DNA from 2 places in the Aeribacillus sp. FSL W8-0870 genome. Region 1 is predicted to be linked to the other one. Evidence: predicted binding sites of a transcription regulator. Region 1 holds the regulator's gene; the other holds the start of a gene.
What was found. Region 1 encodes LexA, which represses DNA repair genes until DNA is damaged. Its sites were predicted from a motif close to CGAACATATGTTCG; they were not measured.
Positions count from the first base shown of each region.

Region 2: NSU02_RS15310 (DNA repair exonuclease) is a predicted target of LexA. The motif match lies at 2,648-2,661, and genes of this name have one in related genera.

Region 1 is NZ_CP150165.1:2,208,333-2,214,191, reverse strand. It holds gene gdhA (NADP-specific glutamate dehydrogenase) at 181-1,560, opposite strand; gene lexA (transcriptional repressor LexA) at 1,890-2,513, opposite strand; gene NSU02_RS10700 (LysM peptidoglycan-binding domain-containing protein) at 2,672-2,986, shown strand; gene NSU02_RS10695 (recombinase family protein) at 3,005-3,655, shown strand; gene NSU02_RS10690 (DUF896 domain-containing protein) at 3,731-3,961, shown strand; gene tkt (transketolase) at 4,033-5,859, shown strand, end outside.
Region 2 is NZ_CP150165.1:3,154,792-3,160,650, reverse strand. It holds gene NSU02_RS15325 (coproporphyrinogen III oxidase) at 51-1,544, shown strand; gene NSU02_RS15320 (hypothetical protein) at 1,926-2,120, shown strand; gene NSU02_RS15315 (YhzD family protein) at 2,325-2,510, opposite strand; gene NSU02_RS15310 (DNA repair exonuclease) at 2,687-3,925, shown strand; gene NSU02_RS15305 (AAA family ATPase) at 3,939-5,859, shown strand, end outside.

The DNA.
Region 1 (5,859 bases):
GAAATAAAGAAGAGTGAATTTGGATCGGTGTGATGTCAATTTCTATTCACTCAAGTTAAGATGGGGTATTATAGTGAGCATGATGAATCGCCAAAGCAGGGTAGGTAAAGCTTTAGCGATTATCATATATGTTTACTCACTATAAAGAATAAATGATGGAAATGACCATTTTTCTATCTTTTAAATGACTCCTTGTTCTACCATTGCATCAGCGACTTTTTTAAATCCTGCAATGTTAGCGCCGACGACAAGATTTCCGGAGCAGCCGTATTCATTTGCAGCGTTGACGCAATTTCGGTAAATGTTCTTCATGATATCACGTAATTTTGCGTCGACATCTTCAAAGCTCCAAGATAATCTTGCGCTGTTTTGAGCCATTTCTAATGCTGAAACAGCAACTCCGCCTGCGTTAGCAGCTTTTGCAGGTCCAAAAAGAATATTGTTTGATAAAAACACGTCGATCGCTTCTAATGTAGACGGCATGTTGGCGCCTTCTCCAACAGCTTTGAGTCCGTTGGAAACAAGGAGTTCAGCTGCTTTTTTATCGATTTCATTTTGAGTAGCGCATGGGAGGGCAATATCGCACGGAATGGACCAAATTCCGGAACAGCCTTCATAATATTCTGCATGAGGATGTTCATTTACATATTCTTTAATTCTTTTTCTTTCAACTTCTTTTAACCTTCTAACCGTTTCAAGATTAATTCCATTTTTATCAAAAATGTAGCCATCAGAGTCGCTGCATGCGACAACTTTTGCACCTAATTGTGTTGCTTTTTCAATCGCATATATGGCAACGTTCCCAGAACCAGAGACAACAACTGTGCTTCCTTTGAAGCTTAATCCATGGTCTTTAAGCATTTCTTCAACAAAATAAACAGTTCCATACCCTGTCGCTTCGGTTCTCGCTAGGCTTCCGCCGTAACCAATGCCTTTTCCGGTTAACACCCCAGCTTCAAATCCGCCGCGTATTCTTTTATATTGGCCAAACAAGTATCCGATCTCTCTTGCGCCAACTCCAATATCACCGGCAGGAACGTCAATATCTGGTCCAATATGTTTGTAAAGCTCTGTCATAAAGCTTTGTGTAAATCTCATAATTTCCCCATCTGATTTACCTTTCGGATCAAAATCAGATCCGCCTTTTCCTCCGCCGATCGGCTGCCCAGTCAATGAATTTTTGAAGATTTGTTCAAATCCTAAAAATTTAATAATGCTGGCGTTGACGGTCGGGTGAAAGCGCAAGCCTCCTTTATATGGCCCAATTGCACTATTATATTGCACTCTAAATCCGCGGTTTACACGCACTTTTCCTTCGTCATCCACCCATGGAACGCGAAAAATGATCAATCTTTCCGGCTCAACAATTCTTTCAAGTATTCCGTGTTTTATATATGTAGGATGTTGAGCAAATACAGGCACAAGCGAGTCAAATATTTCTTTTACAGCTTGAAGAAACTCAGGCTCATTCGGATTTTTTTCTTGCACGGATTGAAATACTTCATTGACATATTGCTTTGCATTTTCCAATTCACTTTGTTTCATAAGTAATTGATTCATAGCACCTCTCCTATACCTAAAATTTAAGCAGTTAGAAGAATTCAAACAATTCAGTAAATCATCCCGGCACTGGCTAAGGAAGCGAAATCTACAATAAAAAATTCTACAACAAAATAAATCAAAAAACAATGACTGTTGAGAATTGTTGCATAATAGCTTTGCATGCAGGCGCGGAGAAGGCGCCTGAAATTTGTTTCATTGAATCTAGCTTGTCTGCATACATATTGATTAGAAAACATTTTTAAAAATTTAACATCGCTAAGAGAGGGAATTTTGAAAATTTTATAAAAAGAAAAAGGATGCCTCACCTGTTTTGAGACATCGAATATTCAGTGTATGGAGCGGTATAGCCCGATCACTTTTCCGAGTATTGTCACATTTTTTAAAATAATCGGTTCCATTGTTGGGTTTTCCGGCTGAAGCCGTATAAAGTCTTTTTCTTTGAAAAACCTTTTTACGGTCGCTTCATTGTCGTCTGTGAGCGCGACAACGATGTCGCCGTTATTGGCTGTTTGCTGCTGTCTGACAATAACTAAATCTCCGTCCAGAATGCCTGCTTCGATCATGCTTTCTCCGACTACTTCAAGCATGAAAAGTTGATCATCACCTGATGCAATATGATTCGGAAGCGGAAAATATTCTTCGATGTTTTCAACGGCAGTGATCGGAATACCAGCCGTCACTTTTCCTATGACCGGCACGTTGATCACATTGTTTGTTAGAAGGTGGCTGCCATCATCGTCCAAAATTTCAATGGCTCTCGGCTTTGTGGGGTCTCTTCTAATCAGTCCTTTGCTCTCAAGCTTTGCTAAATGCCCGTGAACAGTTGAACTGGAGGCAAGACCGACCGCTTCGCCGATTTCTCTTACAGAGGGAGGGTATCCTTTCTTTTTTACTTCCTCCTTAATGAAGTTCAAAATATCTTGTTGTCTCTTAGATAATTTTGTTGACATGTCAAGCACCTCAGTCATATCAATTTGTGTCGATTATAGCATGATTTTTCCAAAAAAGCAAACGTAAGTTCGAATATTTGCTTGACAGAAACATGTGTTCCCTTTTATACTTAAAAACAAAAAACCGAACAAATATTCTGTTTCAGGGGCGGTTCTAAATGGATAAATTATCATGGTCTTACATCGTTTCTTTTTTCCTTGTCATCATGGCGGCAGTTTTGGCGATTTCGTATACTGGAGAAAGGGAAGAGCTCGATCATTATTTGGAGGTTCAAGTGAAGGAAGGGGACAGTTTGTGGAAAATCGCTGATGAATATAAAGAATATGACAATATGTCTCATTCAGAGTTTGTTAAATGGGTTCAGGAGCGAAACAATCTCCAAAGCCTTGTTGTAAAACCGGGGGAAACAATCGTCATTCCGATTGAAAAAAATAAATACTACAATGCTGAATATTTGGCAAACAAAGAATAACCGCAAGGAGCATTTAACATGAGAGCAGTCGTTTATGCAAGAGTCAGCACTGAAAAAGATGAGCAGGAAACATCTTTGAAAAGACAGAAGGACGAGCTGTTAAAGCTCGCAGCTGAAAACGGTATGGAAGTTGTTGAAGTGATAGAAGAAAAAGCGAGCGGGTATGATGTTGATCGTGAAGGGGTTTTTCAACTGCTGGAATTGATTGAGGAGAAAGAAATTGAAGCGGTATTAATACAGGATGAAACAAGAATTGGCAGAGGGAATGCCAAAATCGCCATTGTCCATTCCATTTTGAAACAAGGTGTGAAAATTTTCACCGCTGCCCATCGCGGGGAGATGGAACTGTCTGAATCAGACACGATGGTGCTTGAAATCATAGGAATTGTCGAAGAATATCAACGAAAAATTCATAATTTGAAAATAAAGCGGGGAATGTTGAGAGCTATACAAAATGGGTACAGGCCTGAAAAAAATTTAAAGAATAGAAATTCTTCCTATAAAAGAGAGCGAAAAGAAGTTCCGATCGAGGAGATTGACCGATTGCGGAAAAACGGCCTGACATTTTCAGAAATAGCGGCAACATTAAGAGGATTCGGCTATGACGTTTCAAAAGCTACTGTCCATCGCAGATATCAACAATTTTTGTCAGAAAAAGGAGAATCATAGCAATAATTGTTGTCATTAGTGGTCGCATTTAGTATGATAAAAGAGCGCGGCAAAAATATACAAGGGGTTCAGCTTATGATTTCAAAAGAAAAACTTAACCGTATTAATGAACTATCTAAAAAGTCTAAGTCAGAAGGATTGACGCAAGAGGAAAAGCTTGAGCAGCAGCAATTAAGGCAGGAATATTTAGAGTCGTTTCGTCGGGATTTTCAAAACACCTTAAAAAATGTTACAGTGATTGATCCGAAAGGTAATGATGTTACACCGGAAAAATTGAAAAAATTTAAAAATAAAAGGCTGCATTAACGGATGGGTGTTGCCTTATTGCAACAATAAAGATAAGATTATAAACTGAAAATACAGATGAGAGGATGATAATGGTGACTCATTCCATTCAAGATTTATCCATCATGACGATTCGAACATTATCCATTGACGCGATTGAAAAGGCGAATTCCGGACATCCTGGAATGCCAATGGGCGCCGCACCAATGGCTTATGCGCTGTGGACGAAATTTATGAACATTAACCCTGAAAACCCTAATTGGTTTAATCGAGATCGCTTTGTTTTATCTGCCGGACATGGGTCGATGCTGCTTTACAGCTTGCTTCATTTATCGGGTTATGATCTTTCCATGGATGATATTAAGTCGTTTCGTCAATGGGGAAGCAAAACACCTGGACATCCTGAATACGGACATACACCTGGCGTTGACGCAACAACTGGACCATTAGGCCAAGGAATAGCAATGGCCGTTGGAATGGCGATGGCAGAACGTCATTTAGCAGCTACATACAATAAAGAAGGATACAATATTGTTGATCATTACACATACGTCATTTGCGGTGACGGTGACTTAATGGAAGGGATTTCCTCTGAAGCAGCTTCCTTAGCTGGTCACTTGAAGCTTGGACGATTAATTGTTCTTTATGATTCGAATGATATTTCCCTAGATGGGGATTTAAATAAATCATTCTCAGAAAATGTAGAAGAGCGCTTTAAATCTATGGGCTGGCAAGTGCTGCGCGTTGAGGACGGCAACAACATTGAAGAGATTTCGAAAGCCATTGAAGAAGCCAAATTGGATGAACAACGACCGACATTAATTGAAGTAAAAACAACAATCGGATATGGTTCGCCGAATAAAGCAGGCACTTCTTCCGTTCATGGTTCGCCGTTAGGCCCAGAAGAGACAAAATTGACAAAAGAAGCCTATGCATGGACATTTGAAGAAGATTTCTATGTTCCAGCAGAAGTTTATGAGCATTTTGAGAAAAATGTAAAAGAACGTGGAAAGCAGAAAGAAATTGAATGGAATAATTTGTTTGAAAAGTATGAGAAAGAATATCCTGAACTTGCAAAAGAGTTAAAGGCAGCAATCAATGGTGAATTGCCAGAAAATTGGGATCAATCTTTACCTTTTTATGAAGAAGGAAAAAGCGTTGCAACCCGTTCTTCTTCTGGAGAAGTATTAAATGCAATAGCTGAAAAAGTTCCTTATTTCTTTGGGGGATCTGCAGACTTAGCTGGATCAAACAAAACGACAATAAAAGGTTCAGGAGACTTTTCTGCGGAAGATTACAGCGGACGAAACATTTGGTTTGGTGTCAGAGAGTTTGCCATGGGAGCAGCATTGAACGGTATGGCTCTGCATGGAGGTTTACGTGTTTTTGGCGGAACGTTCTTTGTTTTCTCTGATTATTTGCGCCCAGCGATTCGTTTAGCAGCATTAATGAATCTCCCTGTAACTTACGTGTTCACTCATGACAGCATAGCGGTTGGAGAAGACGGACCAACACATGAGCCGATTGAACAATTAGCTTCTTTGAGAGCAATGCCGAATCTTTCTGTCATTCGTCCAGCTGATGGAAATGAAACAAGAGCTGCGTGGAAGGCTGCGCTGGAATCTAAATCAACACCGACTGCATTAGTATTAACGCGCCAAAATTTAGAAACTATTAAAGGTACGAAAGAAAATGCTGAAGAAGGTGTTGCAAAAGGCGCTTATGTCATTTCACCGGCGAAATCGGATCAACCGGATGCTCTTCTACTTGCATCAGGTTCAGAAGTAGCATTAGCTATTAAAGCTCAACAAATTCTTGCATCCGATGGAATTGATGTGCAAGTCGTCAGCATGCCGTCATGGGACCGTTTTGAAAAGCAATCAAAAGATTATAAAGAATCAGTTCTTCCTAGCAGCGTA
Region 2 (5,859 bases), 950 kb from region 1:
CCCCTTTAGTACACTATAAGGAGTTTTATTCTATTCGACAAGGTGATCACATGCGCATTCAAATCAGCGGCATAAATGATGAACGTTTTATGCGGCCTCTTCAGTTAATATCTAATTTGTTTTTTGAAGAAGCCGAAATTTTTTTAAAACCTTCTGAACATGATATCGAAGCATTATTCAATTTCGAATTCAGACAAAGTGATTTTCGGTTGGCTTGCGAGCTAAAAGCAGAAGGAAAAACGTATGAAGCTTTTTTAGAAAAAAGCTTTACCGCAACAGATGAAAAAGAACAATTCAAACAAATGAAGCAGGCGGTATTGAATGTTTATGTAACAGCTCTTCAACAGTATACGGGAATTACGCAAAAATGGGAGATTTTAACAGGTGTCCGACCCACTAAGCTTTTTCATAAAAAGAAGCTTGAAGGAAGAAAAAATGAAGAAATTTATAAACAATTAAAAGAAGATTTGCTCGTATCAAATGAAAAAATTCGCATCATGGAACAAATTGTAGAAAAACAATTAACTGTTGTTCCTGATCTTTACAATTTGACAAAAGAAGTAAGCATTTATATCGGCATTCCTTTTTGCCCGACAAAATGTGCATATTGTACCTTTCCTGCCTATGCTATTGGTGGCAAGCAAGGAAAAGTTGATTCTTTTCTCGGCGGTCTGCATTATGAAATGAGAATGATCGGCGAATGGTTAAAAGAACGAGGCATCAATATTACGACCGTTTATTACGGCGGAGGGACACCGACAAGCATTACGGCAGAAGAAATGGATATGCTTTATGAAGAAATGTATACATCTTTTCCAAATGTTGATCGCATTCGGGAAATCACAGTAGAAGCCGGCAGGCCGGATACAATTACAAGAGAGAAGCTGAATGTTTTAAAAAAATGGAACATAGACAGAATCAGCATTAATCCTCAATCATATATACAGGCAACATTGAAAGCAATCGGAAGACATCATACAGTTGAGGAGACGATTGAAAAATTTCATTTAGCTAGGGAAATGGGCATCAACAACATCAACATGGATTTAATTATTGGACTGCCGGGGGAAGGGTTAAAAGAATTTGAGTTCACCCTTGAGGAGACAGCCAAATTGATGCCTGAATCATTGACTGTCCACACGCTTTCCTTTAAGCGGGCATCGGAAATGACAAAAAACAAAGAAAAATATAAAGTAGCTGAACGAAGCGAAGTAGAAAAAATGATGAATAAAGCGGTTGAATGGACAAAGGCAAATCATTATGAGCCTTATTATTTGTACCGGCAAAAAAATATTTTAGGAAATTTAGAAAATGTCGGATATTCCCGGAAGGGTTATGAGAGTATATACAATATAATCATCATGGAAGAAATGCAAACGATTATCGGATTAGGCTGCGGGGCATCAAGCAAATTGATCGACCCGGTTTCCCGGGACATCACTCATTTCGCCAATCCGAAAGATCCGAAATCGTATAACGATGGCTTTAAACATTATACAAACGAAAAAATCAAATTGCTAAACGCTCTTTATGGCGAAAATTGATAATTTTACGCTCCACATACGTATCGGGTCGTGTTGAAAGGAGGGCCCGATAGAAAACAAGAGCTTGGGAACGTCGAAAATGGAGAACGATTTCCGTATTTCCCTAAAAACACTTTAGAATAAATTTTAATAGATGAGATCGCGAGACTTAATCATAAAAGCGATTGCGCCATTAGCCTGCAACAAACGTAGCCGGCAGACTTCAGACAAAACATACAAAAGCAAGTAGAGAAATACGAGCTCTTTCTCTACTTGCTTTTATTTTTAGGACTTCTTGCACAGCCTCTGATAAATCTGTTTCATCATGTTAGCCATAATGATTTTTTAAATTAATGGGATGATATTGAAGGGGGCTCTGTGAACAAAATGGGAGATAATAAGATGTTTATCATAATTGGAATAGTCGGTCTTTTAGCTATTACTTTTTCAAATTTAGTTCTTAAATATGATGTCGTCGCGACCATTATTAGCATTGTTGTGATCGGGATTTTAGTAAGCTCCAGAACCAAAATCATCCTAATTTTTGGGAGTCAGTTTTGGAAAGAAAAATGCCCCCCACAAAATGCTGGGGACTAGGAAAAAACTGATTTTAGATGCCCACTACAATTTTTCCACACGGGTAAATGGCTAAAAAGCGTCATATCCATTTAGATATTTTAAATTAGCCTCATAAAATTTTGGGAGCAGGATGAATATAGCGGGCGGCTTATGCCGCGCAGTATTTTTGTTGTGAAAGACTTCCCCTGTCATTGTTTTGTGGACTGTCAATCCTGATAAGTTTTAGCGATGAAATAAAACAAGCCGGCCAGAAGAAGTAACTAAGCGATGCGCGGTATTTAAACATTGATGCTCCTTCAATATTTTTGAACCGATTTCTTTTGCCTCTTGTTCTGAATTTGCTTCAAACTTTTCATTTAAAAGCAGTTCTCCTTTGTTTGTAAACGCAGTTAAAAAATATGTCGGCATTTCAAACATCCTTTTTTAAAAAATATATTTCTTTTTCCTGAAAAAAAATCCTTTCAGCTTTTTTTAAAAAATTTTTTGGCAGGGGCCCGGGTACCGGGATGTATTTTTTCACATTAAAATGATATAATATGGAAAAGCAAACGTACGTTCCGGAAACGAGTGAAAAGAGGGAGACTATGACTCGCCGCATAACATTTATACATACGGCAGATTTGCATTTAGATAGTCCGTTCACAGGGCTTGAGCATTTGCCGGAAAGCATCTTTAAAAGAATTCAAGAAAGTACTTTTACGGCATTTGAACGTGTAATTGAACTGGCGGCAAAAGAAAAAGTCGATTTTATACTGATCGCAGGAGATTTGTATGATGACGAAGACCGCAGTTTGAAAGCCCAGTTGAGATTAAAGAAACAGTTTGAACGGCTCAATGAAGAAGGCATCCAAGTTTTTATTATTTTTGGAAATCATGATCATACAGGAGGTAATTGGGTTCATATTCAATGGCCTGAAAACGTTCATATTTTTTCCGATCGTGATGTAGAATGTATACCGTTTGTCCGCGACGGAAAGGTTTTAGCCAACATTTACGGCTACAGCTATCCGACTCGTTCGGTTACAGAAAATATTGTCTATAAATTTCAAAAAAGAAGCGAAGCGCCGCTTCATATCGGTCTTCTTCACGGCACCGCGTCAGGGACGGAAGGACATGAGCCGTATTGTCCTTTTACGATTCAAAATTTATTGGAAAAAGATTTTGATTATTGGGCTTTAGGACATATACATAAACGGCAAATTTTACATCGTTCCGACCCTCCGATTATTTATCCGGGAAATATTCAAGGCCGCCATAAAAAAGAAACGGGAGAAAAGGGAGTGTATCTTGTAGAATTAGCAGAAGGCGGGAAAAGCGCGTACCGATTTGTGCCGGTATTTGACATACTTTGGAATGAAATCAAGCTCTCTGTAAATGAAATAGCTGCTGTTAGCGAGCTATATGATCATATTCGAGCGGTAAAGGAACAGCAGAGACGAAATGGCTCGGCTCTTTTGACAATTATGCTAGATGGAGCTTCATCATTGTTTTGGGATCTTATGGATCAGGATCATTTGGATGAGCTTGCGCAAATATTGAATGAAGAGGAAGAAGGAAAGAACGAATTCGTTTGGATTGTTTCCATTCAACATCAAATCGTGCCGAGCGACGACTTTTTCTCCTCCTCTTACATTTCGAAAGATTTTGAACAAATTTTGGATCATTTTCATCAATTTGACGAAGCGATGGAGCCTTTATATAAAAATCGTTTATTTCGGCGTTTCTTTCAATCTTTCACAGAAAATGAAAAAGAAGAATTGATAAAAGAAGCGAAAACAATGATTTATTATGAGCTGTTTAAGCAAGAATGGAAGCGGTCGTAAAAAAGGTGATAAGATGAAAATAAAAGAACTGCATATTTATGGCTACGGAAAATTTGCAGATAAAAAAATTTCATTTTCGGATCATGGCATACAAGTCATTTACGGTTTAAATGAAGCCGGAAAATCGACGCTGATGTCTTTTATCCATAGCATGCTGTTCGGATTTCCCGTTAAACAGCATCCGGATAAACGGTTCGAACCGAAAGCGGGCGGAAAATACGGCGGGGCATTAATCATCGAATGTGAAAATTTCGGAACAGTAAAAGTGGAGCGCGTAAAAGGGAGAGCCGCAGCGGGGGATGTAACTCTTTATTTCCAGGATGGACGGACAGGAGGGGATAAAGAGCTGGCTGAAATTTTAAAAGGAACCGACAGACCAACATATCAAGCGATTTTTTCCTTTGATTTATTCGGGCTGCAAAAAGTGTATGAGCTGAATCGTGAGAAGCTGGGAAAATATTTATTTTTAACAAGTGTATTCGGGTCTGATCAGTTATATCGTTTAGAGGAGAAACTGCAGAGAGAGCAGGAGGATTTGTTTAAACCGAACGGACGAAAACCGTTGCTGAACAGATCGTTAAATAAACTGATGGAGGACTTTGCAGAACTGCAACATGCAAAAGAACAGCAGCGCGCTTACAATTTTTTGATCAAAGAAAGGGACAGCTTAGAGAAGCAGCTGAAGGACTGCCAGAACGAGAAGGTGACGCTGAAAACAGAACGGAAAAAAGTGGAAAAACAAATAGCAGTTCTTCCCCTTTTGGAAAGACGGAAAGAATGCTTGCAGCTGTTAAAAGATTTTCCTGACGGCATTCAATTCCCGGAGGACGGGTTTGTTCGGCTGGAAAAGCTTTCGGCAAGAAGAGACGAAGTTTTAGAACAGCTGGGAAGGGTGCAGGAAAAAGAAAAGGGGATCGAGGATTCCTTATCAGCCTTGAAGATCGACGGCCGTCCAGCTGACGAGACAATATTTGAGGAATTAAAAAGTCAATTTCCCCTCATCCAAAAACAATTAGAAGAACAAAAACTTTTCATTGTTCAACAACAAATGCTGGAAGGACAGATTCATGAGGAGCTCATCTATATTTTCGGCCATCAAGATGAAAATGCTATAAAAAAAATCGACACATCTGTTCGCATGAAGGAAAAAATAAAGGATGCTGCGAAGAAATATGAACAATTATTTCAAAGAAAAAAGCTTCTCGATGAACAATATGAGCGTGCCCAATATTCGCTGGAAGAATGTGAGCGCCGCATAAAAGAATACGAATCTTTTCTGCTTGATCCATCTGAAAGGGAAAGATTAATAGAGGAGCAGTCAGCCATAGAACAAGAAATGGCGCAAACGGCCGACAAACATTATTTAAAAGAGCAGATTGCCCAGTTAAAAGCAAAAATCAATGAAAGAGAAAAAAAGAATCGGGAAAAATTAAAAAAATGGAAAATTCTCACTGTATCTTTGCTATCTGTTTTTGCGTTTGCCATTGTTCTTTCGTTTGTTTATAAGAATTGGCTGTTTTTAACAGCGTTTCTTCCTTTCATCATTGTTTTCTTTTTCTTCCGTCCACAGGATGATGAGCTGTTAAAGCATTTACAAAATGAGCATGGACAGCTTGTGAAAAAACTTGATAAACAAAATGATTCCCGAATCTTGGAAAGAACGTTGCGTTTGAAGCATATTAAGGAAATATTATGGAAGGATCAGCAAGTCCGCCAAAAAATTGAGATCGAAAAGATGAATTATAAAGGTAAAGAACAAGCTTATGAACGGATTCTTTCGTTATATGATGAATGGGAACATGAAAAGTATCAATTGCAACATTTAATTTTCCCGTTTTATGAACATTTTCATCTTCCGAAAGAAGCCGAAGGATCACAATTGCTTGAGCAGTTTGAACGCATCGCAAGCTGTCAAAAGCTGATAAGAGAAAAAA